Regions from separate parts of the Dactylosporangium sp. CA-092794 genome, predicted to be linked through region 2. Evidence: riboswitches for the same ligand, from Rfam matches in the RefSeq annotation. Region 2 holds a riboswitch; each other region holds the start of a gene.
The links. A riboswitch is a leader RNA that binds a small molecule or an ion and turns the genes downstream of it on or off. The one in region 2 is predicted to bind cobalamin.

Region 1 (7,595 bases), 6.0 Mb from region 2:
ACCACCGACGTCGGTCCTGGCTCGGCGAACCTGCTCACCGGTGACTACTCGCTCTCGTCCACCGATGCCGACGACCTGGGACTGAACGTCAGCCGCACGGCGTCGTCCCGGTCGGCGTCCGACGGGTGGCTGCCGATGGGCGAGCGGCTGACGCCGAACCAGCAGCAGGTGTCGACCGACACGGCCGGGTTCATCGTGCCCGGCACGTCCGGCGGCGCCCGGGTGACCAGCCTCGGCCAGGGCGAGACCACGCCCGTCGCCGCGCTCGAGATCACACCGACCCTGTCCACCAGCAACGACACGTACATCGCCGTGGGCGGCGACAACGGCGGCCTGCGGCTGGGCATGCAGCCCGGCAAGACGTACCGGATGACCGGCTGGATCTACGTGCCCGGCTCGACCGGCCTCGTGCCCGGCTTCACCAGCCGGAGCCTGCGCATCGTCGGCTTCACCAACGTCGGCGGCGTGTACACCGAGGTCGCCTCGGCCAAGGCCGGATACACCGACGCGTGGCAGCAGCTGTCGGTCGACCTGTTCGTGCCGTCCGGGGCCACCGAGGCGTTCTTCCGGCTGTACAACGGCATGCAGGGCGGCTCGGGCAAGAAGGTCTACTGGGACCACCTGTCGGTCACCGAGATCGTGGCGCCGTTCGGCCCGTCGTGGCGGGGCAGCGCCAGCGGCGGCGCCGCCGACGTCGACTACACCACCATCGCGTTCCCCGAGGCCTCGCTGGCGCAGGTCAACCTGATCGGCGGCGGCTGGGTCACGTTTTCCAAGAACGCCGACGGCGTCACCTACACGCCGGAGCCGGGCTCGGAGGGACTGATCCTGTCGAAGGTCGACGCGTCGACGTTCCGCCTCACCGAGCTCGACGGCACGGTCAGCGAGTTCGTCCAGCAGGGCGCGGTCTTCGCCGTCACGTCCACGTGGACGCCGGAATCCAACACCACCGCCCGCTACGTGTACGACACCACCGACAACCGCGTGCTGCTCAAGAAGGTGATCAACCCGGTCGAGCCGGGTGTGGACGACGCCAACCACTGCACCACCGCCACCCCGGCCCGCGGCTGCGAGGTCCTGGAGTACATCTACGCCACGGCGACCACGCCCGGGCTGAGTCAGACGGTGTTCGGCGACGTCACCGACCACCTCAGCGGGGTGCGGCTCTGGACATGGGATCCGGTCGGCGCCGCCGAGACCGCGGTGGAGACCGCTCACTACGCCTACGACAACCAGGGCCGGCTCCGCGAGGTGTGGGACCCGCGGATCTCACCGGTGCTCAAGACGGCTTACGACTACGACGGTGGTGGCCGGGTCACGAAGGTCACCGTGCCGGGGCAACTGCCGCACATGTTCGACTACGGCGCGCCGGACGCCGATCCGGGCGCACTGATCCGCTGGGACTTCGACGAGGGCAGCGGCGCCACGGTCGCCGACGCCTCGGGCCACGGCCGTGCCGGCACGCTGAGCGGCGGCGCCGGCTGGGGTCAGGCCAACGATCCGGCCTACGGCAGCGACCGCGCCACGGCGATGTCGATGAGCACCGGGCAGCAGGTGGCGGCTTCCGGCTCGGTCGTCAACACGACCCAGTCGTTCACCGTCTCCGCCTGGGTCAACCTGACCAACGACACCGCCAACCGCACCGCGGTGTCGCAGGACGGCAACCGCACGAGCGGCTTCTTCCTCAACTACGTCCAGGCCCTCAACCGCTGGAGCTTCTCGCAGGTCACCGGCGACAACGACAGTGCGACCGCGGTCCGCGCGACGTCGACCAACCCACCGGTCCTGGGCCAGTGGACCCACCTGACCGGGGTGTACGACGCCACGGCCGGTGAGATGCGCCTGTACGTCAACGGCGTGCTCCAGTCGGCCGTGTCACGTCCCGCCAACTGGTCGGCCACCGGCGCGTTCGTCGTGGGTCGCGCCAAATGGGCCGGCGCGGCCACCAACCTCTGGTCGGGTGGCATCGACGACGTGCGCGCCTACCAGAAGGTGCTCACGCCGGACCAGGTCGCGACCCTCGCCGGCGACGAGAACCCCGGCCGGCTCCTGCGCGTGCGCCGGGCCGCGCTGATGGAGGGCAGCAAGACCGTCACCGACGGCGAGGTCGCCACCAACCTCGTCTACCACGTGCCGCTGTCCCAGAGCGCCGGCGGGCCGTACAACCTGGGCGCCGTCACTATCGGCTCCTGGGGCCAGCAGGACCTGCCCACCGACGCGACCGCCGTGTTCGGTACGGAGGGCGTGCCGTCGGTCAACAGCGCGACGGCGACGGCACCCGGCCCGAACGGATACCCCTACGCCGACGTGCACTACCTCAACGCGGGCGGGCTGGAGGTGAACACCGCCGCACCCGGCGGCCACATCGACACCACGGAGTACGACAAGTTCGGCAACGTCGTGCGCGACCTCCAGGCGAGCGACCGCGAGCTGGCCCTCGGCACGCTGCCGAACGCCGGCGAGCACCTGGCGAGCCTCGGACTGTCCTCGATGGACACCGCCGCCCGGGCCATGGCGTTGTCCACGCTGAACACGTACAGCAGCGACGGCACCGACCTGCTCGACGTGCTCGGCCCCACCGTCAGCATGGTCCTCGAGCACGACCTCGCCGACCCCGGCGGCGCGCGACCGACGCTGACCGCCGGCTCGATCGTCATCGGCCGCGCGCACACCGTCAATGTGTACGACGAGGGCAAGCCCGACGGCGCGACGTACCACCTCGTCACGACCACGACGACCGGCGGGCGGGTGACCGGATACCCGGATGCCGACACCCGTGTCACCAAGAACGGCTACGGCGCCGAGAAGGGCGGCACCAGCGGCTGGAGCCTGAAGAAGGCGACGTCCGTCAACGTGGACGCGGTGGCCGGCGGGGCCAACCTCACCTCGTTCACCGTCTACGACAGTGCGGGACGTACGACCGAGTCCTGGACGGTGGGCGCGAACGGTTCGGACGCGCGCACCACGCGGTCGATCTTCTACACCGCCGGCGCCAACGCGGCCGACAGCGCCTGCGGCGGCAAGCCGGAGTGGGCGGGGGAGCTGTGCGTCAGCCTGGCCGCCGGCCAGATCACCGGCCAGCGCGCGGACATGTCCTCGGCGCTGCCGGTCAAGCGGATCGAGTCGTACAGCAGGTACGGCACGGTCGCGCAGGTGCTGGAGACGGCCGACGGACACACCCGCCGGACGACCCGCACGTTCGACGACGCCGACCGGGTGCGGACGGCCGGTGTGGTGTCCGACGTCGGAACGGCCGTGCCGATCGTGACGACGAACTACGACGCGAGCAACGGCCAGGTCGCTTCCACGACGTTCGGCGGTGCGACGCTCACCCGCGAACAGGACCTGCTCGGCCGTCAGGTCACCTACAGCGACGCCGACGGCGGCACCACCCGCTACACGTTCGACCGCCACGACCGGCCGATCCGCGTCGAGGACAACACCGCGGTCACGACCCTCACCTACGACCTGAGCATCGAGCCGCGCGGCTTCCTGACCAGCCTCACCGACTCCGTCGCCGGCACCTTCACCGCCGGCTACTCACCCGACGGTCAGGTGATCCAGGTCGGCTACCCGGGCGGCCTCACCCGCCGCGACGTCCTGGACGCCTCGTTCAACCCGCGGCAGCGCAGCTACACCCGCGACAGCGACGGCACGGTCGTCTTCGCCGAGTCGGTCGTGGAGAACACGCAGAGCCAGCGGGTCCAGCACACCTACACCGGGGGCTCGAAGACCTACGCGTACGACCGGCTGGGCCGGCTCACCTCGGTGTCGCAAGTGGACGCCGCCGCCACCTGCACGACCCGGGAGTACACCTACGACCAGCGCACCAACCGCAGCGCCAAGAACGTCTACGCGCCGGCAGCCGACGGCTCCTGCCGCACCGGCACGCCGGACGGCACCGAGAACCACACCTACGACAGCGCCGACCGGTTGACCGACACGGGCTACGTCTACGACGCGTTCGGCCGCGTCACGGCACAGCCGGACGGGCTGCAGAACACGTACTTCGTCAACGACCTCGTGGCCTCACAACAGCTCGGCGACACCCGGCAGTCCTGGACGGCGTATCCGGACCAGCGCCTCCGCGCGGCCACCAGGGAGGTCCTGGCGTCCGGTTCGTGGACCTCGGCGCCGCCGATCGTCAACCACTACGGTGACGACACCGACCGTCCCCGGTGGATCACCGACAGCGGGACCGGTGAGGTCTCCCGGAACGTCTCGGGGGTCGACGGCGAACTGGCCGCGGTGACGTCGGCGACGGGTGATGTCAGCCTCAAGCTGACCGACCTGCACGGCGACGTGGTGGTCTCCATCGACACCGCGCTCACCACGCCGGAGATCTACTCCTACGACGAGTTCGGCGTCGCGGCGCCGGGCACGGCCGCGCCGCGCTACGGCTGGCTCGGCGGTGCGCTGCGCTCCGCGGAGGCTCTCGACGGCGTCATCCTGATGGGTGTCCGGCTCTACGCGCCGTCGCTGGGCCGGTTCCTCCAGGTCGACCCGCAGCCCGGCGGCAGCGCCAACGCCTACGACTACTGCGCCGGCGATCCGGTCAACTGTTCCGACCTCGACGGCCGCTGGCCCAACTGGGTGAAGAAGGTCGGCAACGGCGTCAAGGCGGCCGCGTCGTGGACCTACAACCACGCCAGCGACATCGGCACGGTCGTCGGCACGGTCTCGCTGTTCCTGCCACCGCCCGCGAACGTCATCGGCGGTGCCATCGCCATCGGGTTCAGCGCCGTCGGCGCGTACCGGGATGCCCGGCAGGGCAACTGGGGCAACTTCGCGCTGGGTGTCGCGGGTGCCATCCCCGGTGTCGGCGCCTTCGCGAAGGGCGTGCGGGCGTACAAGGCCGGAAAGACCTTCCTCGGCGCATCCCGCGCTATCGGCAGGTACGCGCCGCGGGCCGGCTCGAAGGCGTGGAAGATGAAGAACCTCGTCCGGCCGATGCGGAAGGCCCGCAGTGCGGCCGCTCGGGCGAACCGCGCACTGCGGCCATGGGAGCGGACCGCCAACGCCTTCGGCGCCTTCGACGCCGGCCGGATGGGCTGCAAGTACTGGTCGAGTTGCCGGAAGCGGGTGCCGTACTCGAAGCACTGGCTGTAGCAAGGCAAAGGCGGTACAAAGGTAGCCGTGGATCGTCGGCTGGGCGGGGCGGGCGCGTTCGACCTCGGATCGTGGATCACGAGGGCGCTCGCCCGCCCCATGGCCGCGTTCGCCGGCGACTCACCCGACGAGCTGGTGGCGAAGGTCCGCGCCCCCGGCGACACCGTCCGGGACCTCGGCATCAGCAGCGTGATTCGAGCGGTGGCGTGGCTGTTCGCCGGGGTCATCTGCCTGGGTCTCGGCGTCGTCGCGATGGCGGTCGAGGACGCGGTGGCGGGCCGGGAATCCGACGTCGTCGGACCGTATGCCTGGCCGCCGATGGCGCTCTGCCTCATCGCCGGAGTCCTGAACGCGGGCCGGGCCGGCGTGGCGTGGTACGTGAGCGAGGACCGCTGGCGCCGCGCAGGCGGCGCGCTGCGCTGGCTGGTGACGCCGGGCAACCGCGACGTGCTGCTAGCCGTTGCGCTGATCCTGATCGGCGTAGCGGTGGCCAACGCGTAACCGTGGCCCTGTCCTTTCGAGGCGGCGGGCCGCATGCCTCGGCCAGTGACGGGCCGAACGCGGCCGACGGCGGAGGAGCCATTGCGACACGCAGCGTGATGCGATGCAGGCGACACGCCGACACACCATCTGGTGTTTCCAATTCTCAGTGAATCCCATATATGGTGTTGCCCGCAGCTGGTTCGGCCGGCCCTCCGGGGGCGGCCGTGGCAACAGGGAACCCGGTGTGAGTCCGGGACTGCCCCGCAGCGGTGAGTGGGAACGAAAGCCGTCAACGAAGCACTGGACCGCGAGGTCTGGGAAGCGACGGCCGGTAGGCGACCAGCCATGGTCATGCCCACGAGTCCGAAGACCTGCCAGCGCACCGCACGCCAACCGGTGTGCGGTGGTCGGAGGCCGCGCGGGACGGCCGACGCCATCGACCGGGCGTTGCCGCCTGGTGGCGTCCCCCTGCGCGCTCGTCCGACGTCGGTCAGCGGGTGAGGAGGGGGAAACACATGACGGTCACGCACGAGCAGGTCACACCCGGCACGGGGGCACCGGAGCAGCGCCGGCACGCGATGCAGGTCCGCAAACGCAACGGCGACCTGGAGCCGGTCGACGTGAACAAGATCGTCAAGGCGGTCGAGCGGTGGGTCGGCGATCTCGACGAGATCGACCCGCTGCGGGTGGCCACCAAGACGATCAGCGGCCTCTACGACGGCGCCACCACCGCCGAGCTGGACAAGCTGTCGATCCAGACCGCGGCCGAGCTGATCGGGGAGGAGCCGCAGTACTCCCGCCTCGCCGCCCGCCTCCTCGCCGCGTTCGTGGACAAGGAGGTCCGCGGGCAGGGCGTCGCCAGCTTCAGCCAGTCCATCCGGTACGGCCACCAGCAGGGCCTGATCGGCGACGACACGGCCGCGTTCGTGGCCCGCAACGCCCGCAAGCTCGACGACGCCGTCGACCCCGACGCCGATCTGCGCTTCGAGTACTTCGGGCTGCGCACCGTCGCCGACCGCTACCTGCTGCGGCACCCCGTGACGCGGCTGGTCGTGGAGACGCCGCAGTACTGGCTGCTGCGGGTCGCCTGCGGGCTGTCGCAGACGCCGGGCGAGGCGATCGGGTTCTACCGGCTGATGTCGTGCCTGGCGTACCTGCCGAGTTCGCCGACGCTGTTCAACTCGGGCACCCGGCACACCCAGATGTCCTCGTGTTTCCTGGTCGACTCGCCGCGCGACGAGCTGGACTCGATCTACGAGCGGTACCACCAGGTGGCGAAGCTGTCGAAGTTCTCCGGCGGGATCGGGATCTCATGGTCGCGGGTGCGCGGGCGGGGAGCGCTGATCCGCGGCACGAACGGCAAGTCGAACGGGATCGTGCCGTTTCTCAAGACCCTCGACGCCGGTGTGGCAGCGGTGAACCAGGGCGGGCGGCGCAAGGGCGCGGCCTGTGTGTATCTGGAGCCGTGGCACCCGGACATCGAGGAGTTCCTGGAGCTGCGGGACAACACGGGCGAGGAGTCCCGGCGCACGCACAACCTGAACCTGGCGAACTGGATCCCGGACGAGTTCATGCGCCGGGTCGAGGCCGACGGCGACTGGTCGCTCATCGACCCGTCCGACGCCCCCGACCTGCCGGACCTGTACGGCGAGGCGTTCGACGCGGCGTACCGGGCCGCGGAGAAGCAGGCGGTGCGGACGGTCAAGGCGCGGGAGTTGTACGGCCGGATGATGCGCACCCTGGCCCAGACCGGCAACGGCTGGATGACGTTCAAGGACCGGGCCAACGCGCTGTCCAACCAGACCGGGGCGCCGGGCAACACGATCCACCTGTCGAACCTGTGCACCGAGATCCTCGAGGTCAACCGCGACGACGAGACCGCGGTGTGCAACCTGGGCTCGATCAACCTGGGCGGGCACGTCACCGCCGACGGCGTCGACTGGGAGCGGCTGCGCGACACCGTGCGCACCGCCGTGGTGTTCCTCGACCGGGTGATCGACATC
Region 2 (7,595 bases):
CCTGGGTGTGCGCGTAGGTGGTGACCGTGGCCGTCGCCGACCCGCTCGGTGCCTTGTTGAACATGCCGAAGTCGAACATCTTGGTCAGCACCCGGGTCACCATCGTGTCCACGGTGGCCTGGCTGACCTGGCCGTTCTGCACCGCCTGGGCGAGGAAGTCGGCGTAGTAGTACCCGCCGGGCATCTCCATCGTCATGCCGGCGTTGGCCGACTCGACCGTCGAGTGGGCCCCGCCCCAGTCCGAGCCGACGAACCCGGTGAATCCGGCCTGCTGGTAGAGCGGGATGTTCAGCAGCTGCGGGTTCTGGCACGCGGGCACGTTGTTGACGTTGCTGTACCCACACATCACCGACGCCGCGTTGCCCTGGGTGATCGCGGTCTGGAACGCCGGCAGGTAGATCTCCTGCAGGGTGCGCCGGTCGACGATGATCGTGCCGGCCGGCTGCTCGATGTTGTACGCCGCGGCGTGCTTGACCTGGGCCATCACGCCCTGGCTCTGGATGCCCCGCACGTCGGCCGCGGCCATCTGGCCGGACAGGTACGGGTCCTCGCCGTAGGTCTCGAACGAGCGGCCCCAGCGCGGGTCGCGGATCATGTTGATCGTCGGGCCGAGGGCCACGTTCACGCCCTTGCCGGCGAACTCGGCGCCGATCGTCTGCCCGTAGAGCTGGGCGTAGGCGGAGTCGAAGGTGGCCGCCGTGACCACCCCGTCGGGCATCTGGGTGACGCCGCCGAGCCCGTCGCCGACGCCGGACGGCCCGTCCTGGAAGTTGATGGTCGGGATGCACAGCGACGGGATGCCGACCACCTCGCCGATGTACGTCTGCGTCGGGTTGGTGCCGTGCAGCAGCATCGTCTTCTGCTGCAGGGTCATCTGCCCCAGCAGCTGCGAGACCTTGGTCGCGGTCGCCGCCGCGGAGTTGACCCACGGGCAGTTGCCGGGCGCCGGCTGGGTCGGGGTGGGCGTCGGCGTGGCGACCACGCCGCCGACCGTGTAGACCCCGAACTCCCACAGCGAGTAGCCGTAGGCGGTGGCCCGGGCCGTGCCGTACATCCGCACGTACCGCGCGGTGCCGGAGACGGTGATCGTCTGGTTGCCGCCGGTGCCGGTGCTGGTGGAGTACACCGTGTTCCAGCTGCTGGCGTTGGCCGACAGCTGGACCTGGAAGGCGGTGGCGTAGGCCGCCTCCCACTGCAGCTTCACCTGGCACACGGGCAGGCTGGCGCCCAGGTCGACCTGGATCCACTGCGGGTCGCTGAACAGGCTGGACCAGCGGGTGCCGGTGTTGTCGTCGATGGCCGCGAACGCGCCGCTGCCGTCGTTCTCGGCCGACGAGGCGGTCGCCGAGCCGTAGAGGGCGGCGTTGGTGGTGCCGCAGCCGCCGGCCGGCGTGGTGGGCGGCGGGCCGGTCGTCGGGGTGCCGGTCGGTCCGGTGCCGCCGATCGTGCCGTACACCTGGAACTCCCACAGCGAGTACCCGTAGGCGGTGGTGCGGGCGGTGCCGTACATGCGCACATAACGGCCGCTGCCGGTGATGTCGAGTGTCTGGGTACCGCCGGCGCCGGTCGTGGTCGAGTAGATGTTCGTCCAGTTGGTGCCGTCGGGGGAGGTCTGGATCTGGAAGGACCTGCCGGCGGCGGTCTCCCATTGCAGGACGACCTGGCTGATGGCGGCGGTGCCGCCCAGGTCGACCTGGATCCACTGGGGGTCGCTGAAGGCGCTGGACCAGCGGGTGCCGGGGTCGCCGTCGACGGCGGCGCTCGCGGGGAAGGCGATGTTCTCGGTCGAGGAGGCGGTGGCGGGCCGGCCCTGGGACAGCAGCGTGGTCGCGGCGCCGGCGGGCAGCACGACCAGCGTCAGCCAGGCCACCACGGCGAGCGCGGCGGCGGCCAGCAGGAGGGGTTTGCGGAGTTTCCGGGCGCGTTGCAGCGCCGGTAGGGGTTCTACCGTCATGATCTGTTCCCTGCGGTTGGGAGTGATCCAGCCGGGGAGGCTGGGCGGTTGATCACGTGAGAGAGCGCTCTCTCAACAGCGTCGTCACGACCGCGGTCAATGTCAAGCGGCCGGTCAGCCCGCGAACAACAGCAGCAGGCCGGACACGGTGTAGGCGACCATGAGGCCGAGCAGCGGCACCTGGCCGGTGACCGCCCGGGCGCGCGGGAACAGCCGCAGCGCGCGGTCGTGGGCCAGCACGGTGCCGAGCAGGTGGCCCAGCACGATCACCGTCACCTGCAGGTTGGCGACGCCGGTCGGGGTGATGATCCCGGAGTACGGCCGGAAGTCCTCGGCGCCGACCAGCAGCGCCACCGTGCGCTGGCCCTCCAGGACGAACAGCGACCAGTAGTGCGCCACGATGTAGCCGACCGCGATCGGCACGATCGAGTGGGCCAGCTCGCCCGGCATCCGCTCGGCCGAGGTGCGCCCGCGCCGCCCCGCCGCCCGGGTCGCGGCCCGGTAGGCGGCGGCCACCGCAGCGATCACCGCCAGCAGGCCCAGCGTGCCGGTCAGCGGCGCCGGCAGGCCGTTCTCCTGGACGAACCGCAGCCAGAACAGCGCGCCGGACATCGCGTCGTAGAAGGTGGCGCCGAGCAGCACGACCACGACCGCGACCAGGCCCGGTGCGGCGGCCAGCCCGGCGATGCCGTCGAGCGGGTTGCGCCACACCAGCGCGCCGTCGGGCCGCCGGCCGACCGGGGCGAGCCGGCCGACCAGGTCGCCGAGCACCTCGAACGCGTCGCCCCGGTCGAACCAGGCGGTGCCGTAGACGAGCCCGCCGGCGAGCATCGCGGCCGCGTAGACGGCCAGCCAGGCGCCGAGGACCGGCAGCGTGGCCCGGTCGGGGGCGACGAGCTCCAGCCAGGCGAACGCGAACAGGCCCGCGGCGGCCGGCCAGTAGCCGAGCCCGGCGGGCAGCGGCCGGCCGCCGTCGCGGCGGATCAGGGCGACGAGCGTGCGCAGCGGGTTCAGCTTCCGCCAGAGCGGGCCCAGCAGCAGCGACAGCGGGACCAGCCCGACCCAGAACAGCACGTAGACCAGCCCGGCGGCCGGGTTCTCGTCCGTGTCCGGCTTCGTGAACTGCACGAGCAGTACCGCCGCCAGAACGAGACCGGCCAGCCGGAAGGGCCAGGTCAGCGCGGGCACCAGCCCGGACAACCAGCCGGGGACCAGGCGGCCCGCGGCCGGGTCCAGCCGCGGCTCGCGCCAGGCCGCGCCCAGCACCAGGAACGACACGACCAGCGCCAGGGCGGCGCCGATGGCCAGCTGGGCCGGGGTCAGCGGCAGGTCCTGGCGGCCCCCGACGCCGTGGGCGAGCACGTCCGTCGCGAGCGGGGCGGTCGGCACGGATGGTCTCCCCGGGGCGGACGGGTTCGTCAGGGGAGTGAATGTACTGGGTTGTCGCCCGCTGCGGAACCCGTCATCATGGCCCGATGTCCTTGCCGGTGCGCGTGGCCGTCGTTCTGGTCGCGGCCGCTCTCGTCGTGCTGCCCGCGACCCCGGCCGCCGCCCACGGCCAGCTGGCCCTGTCCGACCCGGTGCAGGACAGCACGGTCAGCCAGCCGATGAGCGACATTTCGCTGTACTTCACCGAGACGCCCCCGTCATTCGCGTGGTTCACGCTCACCACCCCGTCGGGCCGGCGGGTCGACAACGGCTGGCGCACCGGCCAGCCGAAGCGCCTCGACAAGCCGGTCCAGGAGTACTACATCGTCAACGGCAAGCTCGAGCCGCGCACCTACGGCACCGGCTACCCGGCGCTGATCTCCGTCTCGCACTGGCCGGAGCAGGGCCTCTACGTCGCCGCGTACCAGTCCGTGGCCTCCGACGGCGACCAGGTCAAGGGCACCCTGCGGTTCACCTACACGGGCCCGGTCACCCAGCCCCCGTCCGGCTGGACGCCGCCCACGAACGGCCCCTCGGCGGAGCTGACCCGCGCCCTGTCCGGCGCGAGCCCCACGCCCGGCCTGCTGCAGGACGCCGGCTCCGCCCCCGCCCAGAGCGCCGCCGCACCGCCCGCCCCGTTCGTGCTCACCGACTGGCTGATCCCGGCCGTGATCGTCGCCGGCGTGGCCGCGATCGTGCTCGCCGCCGCCCGCCGCGCACCCGCCCGGCCGGCGAAGAAGCGCCGCAGGTCTGCCGGATCCCCTGGGTAAGGCGGTCATCGCGGCGGATGCCGTTCCCATCGGCCGGTGGTGGGGGATCGTGAGGGTCACGTTGACGGTGGCGGTACCGGTGGGACACGATGGCCAGCAGCGGATGCGGAGGAACCCGGTGCGAGTCCGGGACGGTCCCGCCACTGTGACCGGGGAGTTGCCCCTCAGCGCACGAGCCACGGCCGACCAGGCCGGAAGGCCGGGGGGCGGCGGCGATCCGGGAGTCAGGAGACTCCGGCCGCTGCTGCTCCAGCCACCTCGCGGGCGCGGACCCGCCGAAGGGATGTGTACGCGTGACGCCGCCGTATCCGTTCTCGGCCGTCGTCGGCCTGGCCGACCTGCGCCTGTCGCTGCTGCTCACCGCCGTGTCGCCGGCGATCGGTGGGGTACTGGTGCGGGGGGAGAAGGGCACCGCCAAGTCCACCATCGTGCGCGCCCTCGCCGCGCTGCTGCCCGAGGTCGCCGTCGTCTCCGGCTGCCGGTTCGCCTGCGACCCGGCCGCCCCCGACGCCGAGTGCCCCGACGGCCCGCACACGCCCGGCGCCGGGTTCGAGCGGCGCCGCTCCGCCCTGGTCGAGCTGCCGGTCGGCGCCACCGAGGACCGGGTCGTGGGCACCCTGGACCTGCAGCGCGCCCTCGGCGACGGGGTCAAGGCCTACGAGCCGGGCCTCCTCGCCGCCGCGCACCGCGGGGTGCTCTACGTCGACGAGGTCAACCTGCTGCCCGACCACCTGGTCGACCTGCTCCTCGACGCGGCCGCGATGGGCCGCGCCCACGTGGAGCGCGACGGGGTCTCGGTCAAGCACGCCGCCCGGTTCCTGCTCGTCGGCACCATGAACCCGGAGGAGGGCGAGCCGCGCCCGCAGCTGGTCGACCGGTTCGGGCTGGTCGTCGGCGTCTCCGCGCCCCAGGAGGCGGCGCCGCGGGCCGAGGTGGTCCGGCGGCGGCTCGCCTACGAGGCCGATCCGGACGGGTTCGCCGCCCGATACGTCTCCGACGACGCGGCGCTCGCGGCGCGGATCGTCGCCGCCCGCTCCCGCCTCGGCGGCGTCGCGCTGCCCGATCGGGAGCTGGATCGGATCGCGCGGATCTGCCTGGCGTACCGGGTCGACGGCCTGCGGGCCGACATCGTGGTCGCGCGCACGGCGGTGGCCCTGGCGGCGTGGCACGGTCGCACGGTCGTGACCAGGGAAGACGTGCGCGACGCGGCGCGGCTGGCGCTGCCGCATCGGCGGCGGCGGGATCCGCTCGACCCGCCGGGGGCGGACCGTGACCGGCTCGAAGAGGTCCTCGAGCAGGAGGCCGGGCCGGACTCCGACGACGATCCGCCCGCCGATCCCGGCGGCGGCCCTGCTGGAGGTCCTGACGGCGGCCCATCAGATGGCGATTCACCGGATAAATCCGATTCGCGGGGCGAATCGGATTTATCCGACATTTCGGGTATGCGCGAAGGTGCGGCAGGTGAAGATCGGCGGCGCGACGGCCGCGACAACGGCGGCCCGCGCGGCGACGGTAGCCGGCGTGGTGACGGCCGCGACAACGGCGGTTGGCATCGCGACGGCGGCCCCCGCGGTGAGGGCGGCCCGCGTGGTGACGACGGTTGGCGTGGTGCGGGCGGCCCGCGCGGTGACCGTGGCGACGCTGGCCGGCGCGGCGACGGCGGCGAGGGCGGCCAGCAGGGCGACGGGGCCGCGTGGGATTTGGACAAATCGGGCGGCACCGGGCAAGGGGTCGGGGCGCCGGGGGCGCTGGCGTTCGTGGGCCTGCCGTACAAGCCGAAACTCCTGAGCATCGCCGGGCGCGCCAACCGCCAGGCGGGCGCCCATGCCGGCCGCCGCTCGCCGGCACTGTCGCGCCACGGGCGCGTCGTGCGGTCCCGGGCCCCGCTCGGCGGGAAGCTGACCAGCCTGCACGTGCCGGACACGGTCCGCGCCGCCGCGCTGCGCGGGGTCCGGCGCGCCGAGGCCCGGGACGTCCGCGAGGCGGTGAAGGTCGGCCGCGAGGCCAACCTCGTGCTGTTCGTCGTCGACGCCTCCGGCTCGATGGCCGCCCGGCAGCGGATGACCGTGGTGAAGACCGCCATCCTGTCCCTGTTGCGCGACGCCTACCAGCGGCGGGACAAGGTCGGGATGATCATCTTCCGGGGGTACGACGCCGCGCTCGTCCTGGAGCCGACGGCCAGCCACGAGGTCGGCGTGGTGCGCCTCGCCGAGCTGCGCACCGGGGGCCGCACGCCGCTCGCCGCCGGGCTGCGCCAGGCCGCCCGCACGCTGCACGGCGAGCGCCGCCGCGACGCCCGCCGCCGGCCGCTGCTCGTCGTCGTCACCGACGGCCGGTCGACGAGCGGGCCGGACCCGCTCAGCGTCGTGCCGCTGCTGGCCGGCGTGCCCGCCGTCGTCGTCGACTGCGAGTCCGGCCCGATCCGCCTCGGCCTCGCGCGCCGCCTCGCCGCCGCGCTCGAGGCGTCCTGCATTCCGCTAGCGAGCCTGGGAGCCTGACGTGCCGCAGGGAAAAGTCGAGACCGTGCCCGACGACGGGCTCACCACCCGGCAGCGCCGGCGGCAGCACGTGCTCGCCGTACACACCGGGCAGGGAAAAGGCAAGTCGACCGCCGCGTTCGGCATGGCGCTGCGGGCCTGGAGCGCCGGCTGGCCGATCGCCGTCTTCCAGTTCGTGAAGAGCCCCAAGTGGCGGGTCGGCGAGGAGGCCGCGTTGCGTGCCCTCGGCGACACCGGCAAGGGCGGCCCGGTCGTGTGGCACAAGATGGGCGAGGGCTGGTCGTGGATCCAGCGGCCCGGCGACGAGCGCGACCACGCCGCCGAGGCCGCCGAGGGCTGGGCCCAGATCAAGCGCGACCTCGCCGCCGAGGCGTACCGGTTCTACGTGCTGGACGAGTTCACGTACCCCGTCAAATGGGGCTGGGTCGACATCGCCGACGTCGTCGAGACGCTGCGCGACCGCCCCGGCAGCCAGCACGTCGTGGTGACCGGGCGGGACGCCCACCCCGACCTGATCGACCTCGCCGACCTCGTCACCGACATGACCAAGGTCAAGCATCCGATGGACGCCGGGCGTAAGGGCCAGCAGGGCATCGAGTGGTAGCCCGGATCGTCATCGCGGCACCCGCCTCCGGACACGGCAAGACCACCGTCGCGACCGGGCTGCTGGCCGCGTTCGCGGCGCGGGGCCTGAAGGTCGCGCCGTTCAAGGTCGGTCCCGACTACATCGACCCCGGCTACCACGCCCTCGCCGCCGGCCGCCCCGGCCGCAACCTCGACCCGGTCCTGGTCGGCGAGGACCGCATCGCGCCGCTGTTCGCCCACGGCGCGGCCGGCGCCGACCTCGCCGTCATCGAGGGCGTGATGGGGCTGTACGACGGGCGCACCGGCGCCGGCGAGCACGGCTCCACCGCCCACGTGGCCCGCCTGCTGGCCGCCCCGGTC
Region 3 (7,595 bases), 240 kb from region 2:
TGCCGGACGTATCGGATTTATCGGGTTTGCGGTGATCGTGACGCCGAGCCGGGCGGCGACCCGGGCGATGCCGTCCTCGAGCTCCACCAGCCGCCACGCCCTGGAGCCCTGGGCCACGCGCTCCTGCTGAAACGCCGCGGCAGCACGAACGAGCAGCTCAGCGCCGCCGGCCGCGGTGGTCGGCCGCCCGGCGAGCAGCAGGCGCGAGCCGTGCAGGCCGACGTCACCGCCGAGCGGCGTCACGTCGCCCCGGCCGTCGTCGATCGTGGCCAGGAACCGTCCCGGCAGCCCGGCCAGCTCGGGCGTCGCGCGCAGCAACGCGTCGAACCCGGCCACGATCGGCCGCACGTCGACCTCTCCGCGCCCGTCGAGGCCACTTAGCGGACTCGCGATGATGTTGCGCACCCGCTCGTGCGACTCCGACGGCAGCAGCCCGGCCGCGAACAGCCGCGCCGCCAACTCCCGCTCCGCACCCGGGCGAAGCGCCCTGACCTGCACGTTTCCGCGCGACGTGAGCTCCAGCGCCGGGTCACCCAGCTCCGCGGCGGCACCGCGGAGCACGCCGAGCTGCGCCGCGGTGAGCCGCCCACCGGGCAGCCGCACGCGCGCCAGCCCGCCGTCGGCCGCCGGGTGTACCTGCACGGCACCGGGGCACCGGTCGGGGGCGTCACGTCCGCTGGCAGCCTGCACGGGCCGGATACTACCTGCGCCGATGCCCTTATCGGTCCGCCCCGCACCGGAGAAACGGTCCGGACCACACCCCGCGCACCACCGGACCGCCCCTGCCACCAGCCGGCGGTCTGCCGCACGTCAGCAATGGTGTGACCGAACTTCGTGGCCAGCGGCACAACCGCAGCGTGATCCCGGCGGGGAGCGGCGCGGACGTCGCGGATGTCGCACCCGCCGGTCGAAACCTCCGATCCGCGCGGGCGGGCCGGACGTATGTCTCCGTGATCATGCTGCCCGCGGTGACTCACACCGGGTTTGTCATGATCCCGGAGACTTGTGGTACACGGGTGTACATCAGCACTCCGTGATCATGAAAAACCCTTGGTGTCGACGCCGGGTTGCGCATGATCACGGAGACTTCCGGTGTAACTATTCAGGTCCTCCGAACGGAGGAGGGCGTGCTGGTCAAAGCCTTGCGCTGGCGCTAGTCGGACACTCCACAGTGGACGACAAACCTACTCAATGCGGGAGATAGCGGTTGGCCATCTCCCCGATTCGCGAATTCCGACCGCCGCGTAGGTGCAGGTCAGCGAGATGGGCGGGGTACCTGAATAGTTACCTTCCGGTCCCTGCGCCGCGCGGCAACCGACGGGCGGGACGCGATCGCCGGCCCGCCCGCCCCGACGTCGGCGGACGTGACCCGGCTTGACGCGGTGCGACCGTTTCGAGGAGAGTTGGGCTGCTGTAACGGCGACGTGTGGAGGAACCCGGTGCGATTCCGGGACGGTCCCGCCACTGTGACCGGGGAGTGAGCCTCCAACCGCGACGGCCACCGGGTGCGAGCCCGGGAAGGCTCGGGGGCGAGCGGCGATCCGGGAGCCAGGAGACTCTCCGGCGCCGGACCGAACCGTACCGACTTGGGGCGCGGACCCCGAGGGAGGACCCCGGCGTGATCCTGCTGCTGTCGACGTCCGACACCGACCTGCTCAGCGCCCGGGCCAGCGGCGCCGACTACCGGCTGGCCAACCCGTCCCGGACCGCGGTGGAGGACCTGCCCGGCCTGGCCGCCGAGGCGGACCTGGTGATCGTGCGGTTCCTCGGCGCATACCGCGACTGGGCCGACGGCCTGGACGCGCTGCTGGCCACCGGCCGGCCGGTGGTGATCCTCGGCGGCGAGCAGGCCCCCGACGCCGAGCTGATGAGCCACTCCACGGTGCCCGCCGGCCTCGCCGCGCAGGCCCATGCCTACCTGGCCTTCGGCGGCGCGGCCAACCTCGGCGAGCTGCACCGGTTCCTCTCCGACACGGTCCTGCTCACCGGCCACGGCTTCGGCCCGCCGGTGGAGACCCCGGTCTGGGGCGTGCTCGACCGTCCGGCGAGCAGCGAACCGACCCACCGCCCCACGGTCGCGGTCATCTACTACCGGGCGCACCATATGGCCGGAAACACCGCGTTCGTGAGCGGCCTTTGCGACGCCATCGAGGCGGAGGGCGCCCGCGCGCTGCCGGTCTTCGCCGCCTCGCTGCGCACCGCCCCGCCCGAGCTGCTCGAGACGCTGCGCGGCGCCGACGCGCTGGTGGTGACCGTGCTCGCGGCCGGCGGCACCCGGCCCGCCGACGCGCAGGCTGGCGGCGAGGACGACGCCTGGGACGTGGGTGCGCTCGCGGCGCTCGACGTGCCGATTCTGCAGGGGCTGTGCCTGACCGGCAGCCGCGAGTCGTGGGATGCCAACGACGACGGGCTGTCGCCGCTGGACACGGCGACCCAGGTGGCCATTCCCGAGTTCGACGGCCGGATCATCACCGTACCGTTCTCGTTCAAGGAGATCGACGAGGACGGCCTGACCGTCTACGTCGCCGACCCCGAGCGGGCGCGGCGGGTGGCCGGCGTCGCGGTCGCCCACGCCCGGCTGCGCGGCCTGCCCAACGCGCAGAAGCGGGTCGTGGTGATGCTCAGCGCGTATCCGACCAAGCACTCTCGCATCGGCAACGCGGTCGGCCTGGACACGCCGGCCAGCGTCGTGCGGCTGCTCGAGGCGATGCGCCGGCGGGGCTACGACCTGGGCGAGGGCTTCCCCACCGACGGCGACGCCCTGATGCACGAGCTGATCGCCGCGGGCGGCCAGGACGTCAACTGGCTGACCGAGGAGCAGCTGCACGGCAACCCGGTCCGCATCTCCGCGCAACGGTACGGCCAATGGTTCGCGACGCTGCCCGACGACCTGCGGGCCGGCATGGAACGGCACTGGGGACCGCCGCCCGGCGACCTCTTCGTCGACCCGGACGACGGCGACATCGTGCTGGCCGGCCTGCGCCGCGGCAACGTGGTCGTCATGGTCCAGCCGCCGCGCGGTTTCGGGGAGAACCCGGTTGCCATCTACCACGACCCGGACCTGCCGCCCAGCCATCACTACCTGGCCGCGTACCGCTGGCTCGCCGACGCGTCCGATGCCGGCTTCGGGGCGCACGCGGTCGTCCACGTCGGAAAGCACGGCAACCTCGAATGGTTGCCGGGCAAGACCGTTGGCATGTCGGCCGCCTGCGGCGCGGACGCGGCGCTGGGCAACCTGCCGTTGATCTACCCGTTCCTGGTCAACGACCCGGGCGAGGGCACGCAGGCCAAGCGCCGCGCCCACGCCACATTGGTCGACCATTTGGTGCCGCCGATGGCCCGCGCCGACTCGTACGGTGACATCGCCCGCCTGGAGCAGCTGCTCGACGAGCACGCAACGATCGCCGCGCTCGACCCGGCGAAGCTGCCCGCGATCCGGGCCCAGATCTGGACCCTGATCCAGGCCGCCCGGCTGGACCACGACCTCGGCCTGGCCGACCGGCCGCACGACGCCGAGTTCGACGAGTTCATCCTGCACGTCGACGGCTGGCTGTGCGAGGTCAAGGACGTGCAGATCCGCGACGGCCTGCACGTGCTCGGCCAGGCCCCGACCGGCGCGGCGCGCGTCGACCTGGTCCTGGCGATGCTGCGCGCCCGGCAGATGTGGGCCGGCCAGGTCGCCGCGCTGCCCGGCCTGCGCGAGGCGCTCGGCCTCGACGAGTCCACCGGCGACCGGTCCGCTGTGGACGCGACGGAGACGAAGGCCCGCGAGCTGGTCGCCGCGATGGAGGCGAGGGACTGGGCCACGGCCGGCATCGCCGAGCTCTCGGACAACCCCGAGGTGGTTCGCGTGCTCAGGTTCGCCGCCGAGGAGATCGTGCCGCGGCTCGCCCGCACCACCGACGAGCTGACCATGGTGCTGCACGCGCTCGACGGCGGATACGTCCCGGCGGGGCCGAGCGGCTCGCCGTTGCGGGGCCTCATCAACGTGCTGCCGACCGGGCGCAACTTCTACTCGGTCGACCCGAAGGCCGTGCCCAGCCGGCTGGCGTGGGAGACGGGCCAGGCGATGGCCGAGTCGCTGCTCGCACGGTACCGCAGCGATCATGACGAATGGCCGAAATCCGTCGGCCTGTCCATGTGGGGCACCAGCGCGATGCGCACCGCGGGCGACGACATCGCCGAGGCGCTCGCGCTGCTCGGCGTGTGCCCGGTCTGGGACGACGCGTCGCGCCGGGTCACCCGCTTGGAGCTGGTCGACCTGGCCGAGCTGGGCCGCCCGCGCATCGACGTGACCATGCGCATCAGCGGCTTCTTCCGCGACGCCTTCCCGCACGTGGTCGCGCTCCTCGACGACGCGGTCCGGCTGGCCGCGGCCGCCGAGGAGTCCACAGAGGACAACTACGTGCGCGCGCACGTGCACGCCGACCTGGCCGCGCACGGCGACGAGCGGCGCGCCACCCTGCGCGTGTTCGGGTCCAAGCCGGGGGCCTACGGCGCGGGCATCCTCCCGCTCATCGACAGCCGGAACTGGCGCGACGATCGGGACCTGGCCGAGGTCTACGCGGTGTGGGGCGGCTACGCCTACGGCCGCGGCGTGGACGGGGTCGAGGCACGCACCGACATGGAAGGGGCGTACCGCCGCATCAGCGTCGCGGTGAAGAACACCGACACCCGCGAGCACGACATCGCCGACTCGGACGACTACTTCCAGTACCACGGCGGAATGGTCGCAACGGTCCGCGCCCTGACCGGCCGTGCGCCCGCCGCCTACGTCGGCGACAGCACCAACCCGGACGCCGTTCGGACCCGAACGCTGAGCGAGGAGACCGCCCGCGTCTTCCGCGCCCGGGTGGTCAACCCCCGGTGGATCGCCGCCATGCGCCGCCACGGCTACAAGGGCGCCTTCGAGCTCGCCGCCACGGTCGACTACCTGTTCGGCTTCGACGCCACGGCCGGCGTGGTCGCGGACTGGATGTACGAGAAGCTGGCCGAGTCCTACGTCTTCGACCCCGACAACCACAAGTTCCTGACCGAATCGAACCCGTGGGCGCTGCACGGCATCGCCGAACGCCTCCTGGAGGCCGCCGACCGGGGCCTGTGGGAGCACCCGGAACAGTCCACACTGGACGGCCTGCGCGAGGTGTACCTCCAGACCGAAGGCGACCTGGAGGACGCCTAGGCCGGGCGCTCAGGAGCCGGCGAGGCGAAGGGCGGATACGGTCACGGTGGTGTAGTGCATGACGAAGCCGCCGCCCGCGTCGTCCACCGCCGCGCCGATGCCGTCGAGGATTTCGGTCAGCTGGTTCGGGGCCAAATGGTTGTGCCCGCCCGTCGTGGGCAGCTGGTCGAGCCACTCGTCGCGGGTATACGGCCGCTCCCACGGGTCCTGCCAATGCTCCGCCGGGCCGAACGCGCCGGTCTGCGCCATGCCCTCGGCGGCCTTGACGCCCAGCGCCGCGTAGGCGTTGCCGCCCAGCGCCGTCCAGCGGTGGAACATCGGCATGTCCGGCAGCACCCGGCGGTACACCTCGTTGAACCGTTCACCGAGCTCGGCGGGAACCTCGAAACCGTTCCAGAACAAGGCGATCCGGCCACCCGGGAACCGGCGCCGCTGGGCCGCGATGTCCGCCCGGCGGCCAAGCGGTGCCCAGCCTGCGCGTCCCAACATCTCCGGGCGGGCACGATCGGCGGTCACGTCCCACCCGGCGGGCGCTACACCGCGAGGCCCGGCCCACGGACCGGAAGTCTCCGTGATCATGCGTACCGGGCGTCGACACCAACGGTTTTTCATGATCGTGGAGTGGTGATGTACCCCTGTGTACCGAAAGGTTCCGGGATCATGACAAACCCATGGTGCGGTCACCGCGGGCAGCATGATCACGGAAAGATATGTCCGGCCTGGCCGGGCAGATCGGCGGTTGCGCCTGGCGGTGCGACATCCGCGCCGCGCCGAGGGGCCGGCGCCGCGCCTTGTGGAGGGGGCGGCGCCGATGACTGCTGGTGCCCCGCCAGCGGCCACCGACGCCCAGCCTGCGACGGCCGCCTGGCATCAAGTACCACGATCAGGCGCGGGCCTGATACACCACACCAGCGGACGTGACCGCGCGGTGGGGCGGTGCGGCGGTCGCGCGGTCGCGCAGTGGCGCGGTGCGGTGGTGGCGGTTCAGGCCGGGAAGTCGGGCACCGGCAGGCCCAGCGCGGCCAACAGGGTCGCCGTGCGGCGCGGCGTCTGGCAGTGCCGGGCCACGGCGGCCTCGTCGAGGCGGCCCGCGCGGGCCTGGTACAGCGCGGGCGCGGCCGGGTGGGCACGCATCTCGTCCGGGCCGAGGGCGGCGGCCGCGGCGCCGGCGGCGGCCGTGAGCGCCGGGAAGCTCGCGCGGAGCTCCGCGGCCCAGCGCTCCACCGCGGCGAGCCACGCGGCCGTGGCCGGGTCGGCGTTCGGTGCGTAGCGTGCGGCGGTCGTGGTCACCTCGGCCCACGGCAGGTCGTGCCACGGGCGGGTCCGCAGCACCGGCAGCTGCCAGTGCCGCTTCGCGAGCGTCCAATGGTCTGCCCGGGCCGCGACCGCTTGGACCGTGAAGTCCGGGATCGAGAGCGCGGTGAGGTTCCAGCCGTGGCAGGCGCCGGTGTCCAGACCGAATATCCGGCCGTCGCGGACCAGCGGCTCGGGGCCGGTGACGTGGTGGCCGAAGACGACCGGTTTCGCGTCGGCGTAATGGTCGTGCCAATGGCCGTCGGGGAAGCGCACGGCCAGGTCGCGCTCGCCCGTGGTCGTGCCGCAGAGGATCTCTTCAGGCTGTTCCGCCAAGGGTACGCCCGGTAGCGCGGCCGCGTGCACGACCCGCACCCGGTCGTCCTCGTAGAAGTAGGGCAGTGTCCGCATCCAGTCGACCGCCTCGGCGTAGCCGTCGCCGAGCTGGAGGCGGGTGATCTCCTGGGCGTACGAGAAGATGCCCCGCACATGCTTGCGCTCGTGGTTGCCCATGACGGCGACCGAGTTCGGCCGGTCGCGGAACAGCCGGATCACCTCGGCCGGATTCGGTCCGCGGTCGACCAGGTCCCCGACGCTCACCAACAGGTCGTCCGGGCGCAGACCGACACGGTCGAGCAGCTCCACGAGCTCGTCGAAGCACCCGTGAATGTCCCCGACGACGACGGTACGTCCCATCCGGCCAATGGTCTGGCGTCCGGCCGCGGACCACAACCGAGTATCCGATCGCGGACCGCGCGGGGTCAGGGCCGGCGAACAGCGCAGCGGACCGGAGTCGACTATTGGCTCCTGGCCCGTAGCCGGCGCAGCATGCGGGCGTCCTCGAACCCGGCGGCGTGGGCCGCGGCCTCGACGGTCGCGCCGTGCCCGATGAGGTGCTCGGCGCGTTCCAGGCGCAGCAGCTGCTGGTACCGCAGTGGCGTCAGGCCCGTCGCCTCGCCGAATGCGCGGGTCAGCGTGCGTTCGCTGACGCCGGCGGTGCCGGCCAGGTCGCGCAGTGGGAGGCGTTCGGCGAACCGGCCGTCGATAAGGTCCTGCACGCGGTGGACCACGTCGGACAAATGGTCGCGGTAGCGCAGCATGACGCTGCTCTGCGAGGCGT
Region 4 (7,595 bases), 2.8 Mb from region 2:
AGCCCAAGGTAGAGGATTGTTCAACGATTCAGCAATAGACAATGCCAAGACCATCTATGGATCGCGTCGCCCCTACCGCCCCGGCGCGGGCCCGCCTACGACTGGAAGGCGTCCAGGAGCTGGCGCTCGGCGACGTCGAGGTAGGTCGCCAGGGCGCGGTCGGCCGCCGCGGCGTCCCCGGCGGCGAGCAGCTCGTAGATCTCGCGGTTGGTGCGCAGGTACGGCTCGTGGAACTCCCGCGGCGCGGACATCACCAGGAAGACCAGCCGCAGCTCGGCCAGCAGCCGGCGCACGGTCTCACTCACCCGCCGGCTCCCGGCCAGCCCGGCGACGGCCTGGTGGAAGCGCATGTTGGCGGTACCCACCTCGACCCAGGCCCCGCGGCGGGCGGCCTCCTCCGCCGACTCCACCGCCTCGCGGATGCGCTCGATCGCCCCGGCCGGCGCCGCGTTCACGCCCCGCACCGCCGCGCCTTCGAGGATCCGCCGGATCGCGTAGAGATCGCGCACGTCGTCGGCGGTGAGCTCGCGGACGAACACGCCGCGGTTGAACTCGTGGGTGAGCAGCCCCTCGTGCGAGAGCAGCCGGAACGCCTCACGCAGCGTGTTGCGGGAGACCCCGAGCGCCTCGCGCAGCGCCTCCTCGCTCAGCCGGGTCCCGGGCGGGAACAGCCCCTCGGTGATCCGATCCCGCAGCACCTCGGCGACCCGCTCGCCGTAACCACCCCGATCGAGCTGCGCACGATCATCGGCCAGCCGAAGGGCCCAGTCACCGGGAGCGGTAGCACGCGTCACGCTCTGCAGCATCGCACAATGCCGGATCGTTGAACAATCCGGCGCCCTGCCGACTCGCGCCCGGCGCCGGGGCACCCGAACTGCGGCTCACCGCGACCGGCGCCGCCGGCCTGCCGTCGGTTATGTGGCGCCCGGTCTGCGCGTCCCAGCAATCTGGGGCGGGCACGGTCGGCGATCACGTCCCGCCCGTCGGCCGCCGCGCGGTACAGGCGGCGACCGGAAGTCTCCGTGATCATGCGCATCGCGGCATCGACACCAACGGTTTTTCATGATCACGGAGCGCTGATGTACCCCCGTGTACCACAAGTCTCCGGGATCATGGCAAACCCGGTGTGCGGCCACCGCGGGCATCATGATCACGGAGACATACGTCCGGCCCGGCCGCGCGGATCGCAGGTTGCGCCCGGCGGGTGCGACATCCGCACCGGTCCGCCGCGCAGATCGCAGGTTGCGCCCGGCGGGTGCGACAACCGCACCGGTCCGGCGCGCCGGTCGGGGGCGACGCCGATGATCGCCGGTGCACCATCGGTGGCCACCGACGCCCGGCCGGCGACGGCCGCCCGACGTCAACCGGCACGACCAGCGCGCTGGCCTCCTACACCACGCCGGCGGACGTGACCCGGCCGGCTCGGCTAGAGTGTCGCCAGCGAACTGACGCGAGGTGCCCCGGCGACGGGGAGAATCTGGGAAGCCGGTGCGAGTCCGGCACGGGCCCGCCGCGGTGATCGGGGAGCCGCCGCCCACGTCCGACGCGGACAGCCACTGGCCGACCGGCCGGGAAGGCGGGCGGGCCGGCGTCGATCCGAGAGTCCGAAGACCGGCCTCGCGTACCGTGCGCCGCTCCGGCCGGGGCGGCCCGAGGCAGCGGGAGCCTGCCCGTCACCATGAGCAACGACCTGTACGACGTCATCCACCGGCGGCGCGACGTGCGCGCCCAGTTCACCGGTGCGCCGGTGCCCGACGCGGCGCTGGCACGGATCCTCTCCGCCGCGCACGCGGCGCCCAGCGTCGGGCTGTCCCAGCCGTGGGACTTCATCCTCGTTCGGGACCAAACGACCCGGCGGGCGTTCTTCGAGCACGTCCAGCGCGAGCGCGACACGTTCGCGGCGAGCCTCGATCCGGACGCGGCGCGGCGGTTCGCCCGGATCAAGATCGACGGGGTGCTGGAGTCCAGCCTTTCGGTCGTCGTCACCTACGACCCGCGGCGCGGCGGCCCGGCGGTGCTCGGCCGGCACGCGATCGCCGACGCCGGGCTCTATTCGGTCTGCCTGGCGATCCAGAACCTCTGGCTGGCGGCGACGGCCGAGGACCTCGGCATCGGCTGGGTCTCCTTCTACCGCGAGGCGTTCCTCCGCGACCTTTTGCACATCCCGGATACGGTACGTCCGGTCGCATGGCTCTGCCTGGGCCCGGTGACCCACCTCGAAACGGTCCCCGACCTGGAGCGGCACGGCTGGCGCCGGCGCACGCCGCTGGCCGAGGTGGTCCACCGCGACCGCTGGTAACGGCACGCCGCGGCCGTCAGGCAGGGCGGCGGAACGGCGTCGCGGCCGTCAGGCAGGGCGGCGGAACGGCGTCGCGCGGAGGCGGTGGTGCGCGCCGCCCATCGCCTCCGCGCCGCGCAGCAACGCCTTCGGGAACTTGGCGACGACCGTGTAGTTGGTGTCCACCACGTTGGCGACCGGCGTCAGCGCGGCCTGGGACACCAGCTGGTAGGCGTCCAATGTGGACTGGCCGGTGAGCTCGGCCACCCAGCGGACCATTTCGGTGTGCGCGATGCGGAAGGCGTCCTCGAGCGGCCGGGCCGAGCCGGTGGTCATGAGGTACGTGTCGTCCTCCAGCCGCGGCCACGGCGTCGGGACGCCCTTGAGCAGGTCGACCACCGCGACGGTGTCCATCGCGCACTCCACGGCCACGCCGCAGGTCTCCCCCTCGCCCTGCCGGGCGTGCCCGTCGCCGAGGCTGAACAGCGCGCCCTCGACGTTGACGCCCAGGTAGCACGTGGTGCCGGCGCGCATCTCGGGGGTGTCCATGTTGCCGCCCCAGCTGCCGGGGGTCAGCGACGAGCGCACCTCGCTCAGCGGCGGCGCGACGCCGACGGTGCCGTGCATCGGGTCCAGCGGCAGGTCCGCCCGGAAGGCGGAGTCCAGCGCGCTGTAGCGCACGAGCCGCTCGGTGAGGTCGAGCTCGTAGTACCAGGTGCGCTCGGCCAGCGGCTCGTGCAGCATCGCGGTGAGCCCGGTCGCGGTCAGCGAGCCGAAGAACGGTACGGTCGTGCTCACGCCCCAGTCGTACCGTGGTTCGATGCTCAGGAAGTGCACGACCAGCGTGTCGCCGGGCTCGGCGCCCTCGATGTGAAACGGTCCGGTCTGCGGGTTGAGGTAGCGCGGGTCGCACACCTGGCTGGCGAGGTCCGATGTGGACCGGACCCGGCCGCCGAAGCAGTCCCGCGTCCACGTGTACAGCACGGTGCCGGGGGCCAGCGACGCCACCGGGGCCGTGCCGCCGAACGTGTACACGAGTGTCGCCGGGTCGGCCTCGGCGTCCGGGTTCCAGTCCATGGGGCGCGTTACTCCCGTTCCTTGGCTTCGTCGAAGACGTGCCGGCCGATCGCGGCGTAGGTGGCGGGGCTGCGCATCTTCAGCACGAACACCAGCACCAGGCCGACCGCGAACGTGCCGAAGACCAGATACGGGATGGCGTGGAAGAACGGCGAGCCGGCCGCGCCGCCGCCGGCGAACTCGAGGTTGCTGAACAGCAGGTAGACGACGTAGAGCATACCGATGCCGCCGAGGGCCGGGATGATCCCGGTGGTCACGAGGTTGCCCGGGTGGGTCTTCTTGACGTGGAAGTACCAGATGACCGCCACCGACGTGATGGACTGCACGAGCAGGATGGCCATGGTGCCGACCAGGGCGAGCAGACCGTATTGGTAGACGTAGCCGCCGGTGTAGGGGTCGTCGCCCTTGACGGTCAGGAAGTAGAACCCGACGGTGACGACCGCGGTGATGATGCTCTGCACCAGCGAGGCGATGTGCGGCGAGCGGTGCTTGGCGTGGGTGGCGCCAAGGCTGCCGTGCAGCGCCGGGATGTCGCGGCCGAAGGCGAACATGTAGCGCGAGGCGGCGTTGTGGAACGCCAGTGCGCAGGCGAACGAGCCGGAGACGATGAGGAAGAGGTACAGGTACGTCACCCACGACCCGCCGAGGTTCTTCTCGGCGAGCTTGGTGAACATGCCGATCGAGTCATTGGCGGCCAGGTCGACGGCGTCCTTGCGGCCGTCGCCGGCGATGACCATCCAGGACACGAAGGTGTAGAACAGGCCGAGCCCGACGACCGCGATGAGGGTGGCCCGGGGCACGATCCGCTTCGGGTTGCGCGACTCCTCGCCGTAGACCGCGGTGGTCTCGTAGCCGACCCAGGACCAGAACGCGAAGAACAGGCCGAGCGCCGCGGTGCCGGCGGCCAGCGGCGCGCCGGCGGCCTGGAGGTCGAAGCCGCCGCCCGCGGGCAGGTCCTTGAACGCCGAGAACGGGTTGACCGCCGTCGCGAGCCAGCCGTCGGGGCCGCCGCCGTGGAACAGCACCGATAGCGCGAGCGCGGTGAGCAGGATGACCTCGGCGATGAGCATCACGCCGAGGAACACCGCGGCGATGTTGATGTCGAAGTAGCCGAGCAGCCCGATGACGACGATGCCGATCGCGCCGAGCAGCAACCAGTTGACGTCCCAGCCGAACCATTTGTCGAGGGCGTCGTGGGCGAAGTACGAGAAGATGCCGATGAGCGAACCCTCGAACACCACGTAGGCGACGGTGGCGAGCAGGCCCGTGGCCATGCCCCACACCTGGCCGAGCCCGTGGGTGACGAAGCCGTAGAACGCACCGGCGGTGGTGATGTGCCGGGCCATCGCGACGAAACCGACGCTGAACAGGGTGAGCACCACGGTCGCGACGAGGAAGCCGGCCGGGGCGCCGATGCCGTTGCCGAACGCGACCGCGATCGGCACGTTGCCGGTCATGGCCGTGATGGGAGCGGCGTTGGCGACGGCCATGAACAGCACGCCGGCCAGCCCGACCGCACCCACCTTGAGCGTGTTGCCCGCACGGGGCACCGGGGCTTCCTCGATCGCCTCGGCGCTGAGATTCTCCTGAGTGGTCACGGCAGTGCCCTTCGTCTCCGCTGCGCGAAAAGGTCTGGAGAAACGGTGAAGGGAACCAGACCATTCGGTTGCGCACCGGCCCGCTACGGCCAGGTAAAAACCATGTGACGCCGATTGACCGGGCCCCATGGGCGCTGCTACACCTCCGTACCAATACGCCGATTCGGTCCGGAGGAGGCGCACCATTTTCAACTTCGCCGACAAGTCCGAGGTCCTCGACGCGTCGCGCCGCTACTGGAACCCGGGGAAGACGAACTTCTGGTCCGACGCCGGCGTGCCGCTGGTGATCGACCGCCGCGAGGAGTACTTCCTCTACGACATGGACGGCGGCCGGCTCATCGACGTGCACCTCAACGGCGGCACCTACAACCTCGGCCACCGCAATCCCGAGGTGGTCGCCGCGGTCCGCGACGGCCTCGACCATTTCGACGTCGGCAACCACCACTTCCCGTCCATCGCCCGCGCGGCGCTGGCCGAGGCGCTGGTCACCAGCGCGCCGCCGGGCATCGGCAAGGTGATCTACGGCAGCGGCGGCGGCGAGGCGGTCGACATCGCGCTGAAGACCGCCCGGCACGCGACCCGGCGCCGGCGGATCGTCTCGGTCATCAAGGCGTACCACGGCCACACCGGCCTCGCCGTCGCGGCCGGCGACGACCGGTTCACCCGGATGTTCCTGGCCGACCGGCCCGACGAGTTCACCCAGGTGCCGTTCAACGACCTCGACGCGATGCGGCAGGCGCTGCGCAACGGTGACGTGGCCGCGGTCATCATGGAGACCATTCCGGCCACGTACGGTTTCCCGCTGCCCGAGCCCGGCTACCTGGAGGGGGTCAAGGCGCTGTGCGAGCGCCACGGCACCCTCTACATCGCCGACGAGGTGCAGACCGGGCTCATGCGCACCGGCGAGCTGTGGGGCATCACCAAGCACGGCATCGCCCCGGACCTGCTGGTGACCGGCAAGGGCCTGTCCGGCGGGGTGTACCCGATCACCGCGGTGCTCGTCGGCGAGCGCGCCGCCGGCTGGCTCACCGAGGACGGCTTCGGGCACATCTCCACGTTCGGCGGGGCGGAACTGGGCTGCGTCGCCGCGCTGAAGACCCTGGAGATCACCCTGCGACCGTCCACAAAGGACCGGGTCGCGGCGCTGACCGAACGGTTCGCCAACGGTCTGCAGGAGATCCGGCAGCGCTATCCGGACTGGCTCGTCGGCATCCGGCAGAACGGTCTGGTCATCGGTCTGGAGTTCAACCACCCCGAGGGCGCCAAACTGGTCATGCGGCGGCTGTACGAGCAGGGGATCTGGGCGATCTTCTCCACATTGGACCCGCGGGTGCTGCAGTACAAGCCCGGCATCCTGCTCAGCGACGAGCTCGCCGACGAGATCCTGGACCGCACCGCGACCGCGATCGGCAAGTCGCGGTGACCCCGCTGGAGGTGGCCCGGGCCGCCCTGCGGCACTACCCGGTCGACCCCGCCGCGACGCTGACCCTGCTCAACGTGAGCGAGAACGCCACGTTCGCGGTCGACGACCCGGCCGGGCGGCGCACGGTGCTGCGGGTGCACCGCACGGGGTACCACACGCTCGAGGCGATCGAGGCCGAGCTGGCGTGGCTGAACGCGTTGCGCACGGAGGCCGGGATCCGCACCCCGCAGGTGCTGCCGAGCGTCTACGGCCGGCGGGTGGTCACCGTGCCGGCCGGGCCGCCGGAGGAGCCGCGCCGGGTGGTGATGTTCGAGCACCTGCCCGGCACCGAGCCGCCCGACACCGACCTGCCGCGGGCCTTCGGCACGCTCGGCAGGATCACCGCCCGGATGCACGAGCACGCCCTGCGCTGGCGCCGGCCGCCCCGGTTCACCCGGTTCGCGTGGGACTACGACGCCGCGTTCGGCCCCGCGGCGCGCTGGGGGCGGTGGCAGGACGGCCCCGGGATCGGTCCGGCGGAGATCAAAATACTCGGTCGCCTCGACGCTACTCTGCGTCACCGTTTGGCGGTCTTCGGCAAGGGTCGGGACCGCTATGGCCTCATCCACGCCGACCTGCGGCTGGCGAACCTGCTTGTGGATGATTCGGACACCTTCGTCATTGACTTCGACGACTGTGGATTTGGCTGGTTTCTGTATGACCTGGGTTCGGCGCTATCGTTCCTCGAGCACGACCCACGGGCGCCGGAGTTGATCGCGGCGTGGGTCGACGGATATCGCGCAGTGCGTCCGATGCCTGGGGCGGACGAGGCGGAGATATCGACGTTCGTCCTGATGCGGCGGCTACTGCTGGTCGCCTGGATCGGGTCGCACGGCGATACCGACCTCGCGTTGTCCACGGGCGCGGAGTTCACCGCGGGCACCTGCGCGCTGGCCGAGTCGTATCTGTCCAAGTTCTGAAGGAGTTCGTGTGTTCACATCAGTCGCCGGGCGCTCCGTCGTCGTGACCGGCGGCAGCCGCGGCATCGGCCGCGGTATCGCCGCCGTCTTCGCCGCGGCCGGGGCCAATGTCACGATCGTCGGGCGGGACCGGGCCGCCCTGGACGCGGCCGCGACCGAGCTGAAGGCGGCCGTCTGCGTCGCCGACGTGTCCAACGTGGACGAATGCCACGCGATGGCGGCCGCCGTCGTGGAACAGTTCGGCGGCATTGACGTGCTGT

Region 1: linked by a shared signal. The riboswitch ahead of ACQPXD_RS13050 (ribonucleoside-diphosphate reductase subunit alpha) and the one ahead of ACQPXD_RS38645 (VWA domain-containing protein) in region 2 are both predicted to bind cobalamin.
Region 3: linked by a shared signal. The riboswitch ahead of cobN (cobaltochelatase subunit CobN) and the one ahead of ACQPXD_RS38645 (VWA domain-containing protein) in region 2 are both predicted to bind cobalamin.
Region 4: linked by a shared signal. The riboswitch ahead of bluB (5,6-dimethylbenzimidazole synthase) and the one ahead of ACQPXD_RS38645 (VWA domain-containing protein) in region 2 are both predicted to bind cobalamin.

The regions. Positions count from the first base shown of each region.
Region 1 covers NZ_CP192044.1:3,003,951-3,011,545, forward strand. The annotation lists gene ACQPXD_RS13040 (LamG-like jellyroll fold domain-containing protein) at 1-5,109, shown strand, start outside; gene ACQPXD_RS13045 (hypothetical protein) at 5,137-5,610, shown strand; cobalamin riboswitch at 5,772-5,985, shown strand; gene ACQPXD_RS13050 (ribonucleoside-diphosphate reductase subunit alpha) at 6,108-7,595, shown strand, end outside.
Region 2 covers NZ_CP192044.1:9,013,031-9,020,625, reverse strand. The annotation lists gene ACQPXD_RS38660 (glycoside hydrolase family 3 C-terminal domain-containing protein) at 1-1,954, opposite strand, end outside; gene ACQPXD_RS38655 (hypothetical protein) at 2,069-3,343, opposite strand; gene ACQPXD_RS38650 (copper resistance CopC family protein) at 3,430-4,152, shown strand; cobalamin riboswitch at 4,262-4,386, shown strand; gene ACQPXD_RS38645 (VWA domain-containing protein) at 4,446-6,650, shown strand; gene cobO (cob(I)yrinic acid a,c-diamide adenosyltransferase) at 6,652-7,254, shown strand; gene ACQPXD_RS38635 (cobyrinate a,c-diamide synthase) at 7,248-7,595, shown strand, end outside.
Region 3 covers NZ_CP192044.1:8,772,850-8,780,444, reverse strand. The annotation lists gene ACQPXD_RS37725 (precorrin-3B synthase) at 1-690, opposite strand, end outside; cobalamin riboswitch at 1,388-1,579, shown strand; gene cobN (cobaltochelatase subunit CobN) at 1,619-5,182, shown strand; gene ACQPXD_RS37715 (hypothetical protein) at 5,192-5,671, opposite strand; gene ACQPXD_RS37710 (metallophosphoesterase family protein) at 6,167-7,171, opposite strand; gene ACQPXD_RS37705 (GlxA family transcriptional regulator) at 7,273-7,595, opposite strand, start outside.
Region 4 covers NZ_CP192044.1:6,222,793-6,230,387, reverse strand. The annotation lists gene ACQPXD_RS26275 (GntR family transcriptional regulator) at 96-794, opposite strand; cobalamin riboswitch at 1,442-1,628, shown strand; gene bluB (5,6-dimethylbenzimidazole synthase) at 1,679-2,299, shown strand; gene ACQPXD_RS26265 (acetamidase/formamidase family protein) at 2,348-3,355, opposite strand; gene ACQPXD_RS26260 (APC family permease) at 3,364-4,953, opposite strand; gene ACQPXD_RS26255 (aspartate aminotransferase family protein) at 5,081-6,376, shown strand; gene ACQPXD_RS26250 (phosphotransferase enzyme family protein) at 6,373-7,335, shown strand; gene fabG (3-oxoacyl-ACP reductase FabG) at 7,346-7,595, shown strand, end outside.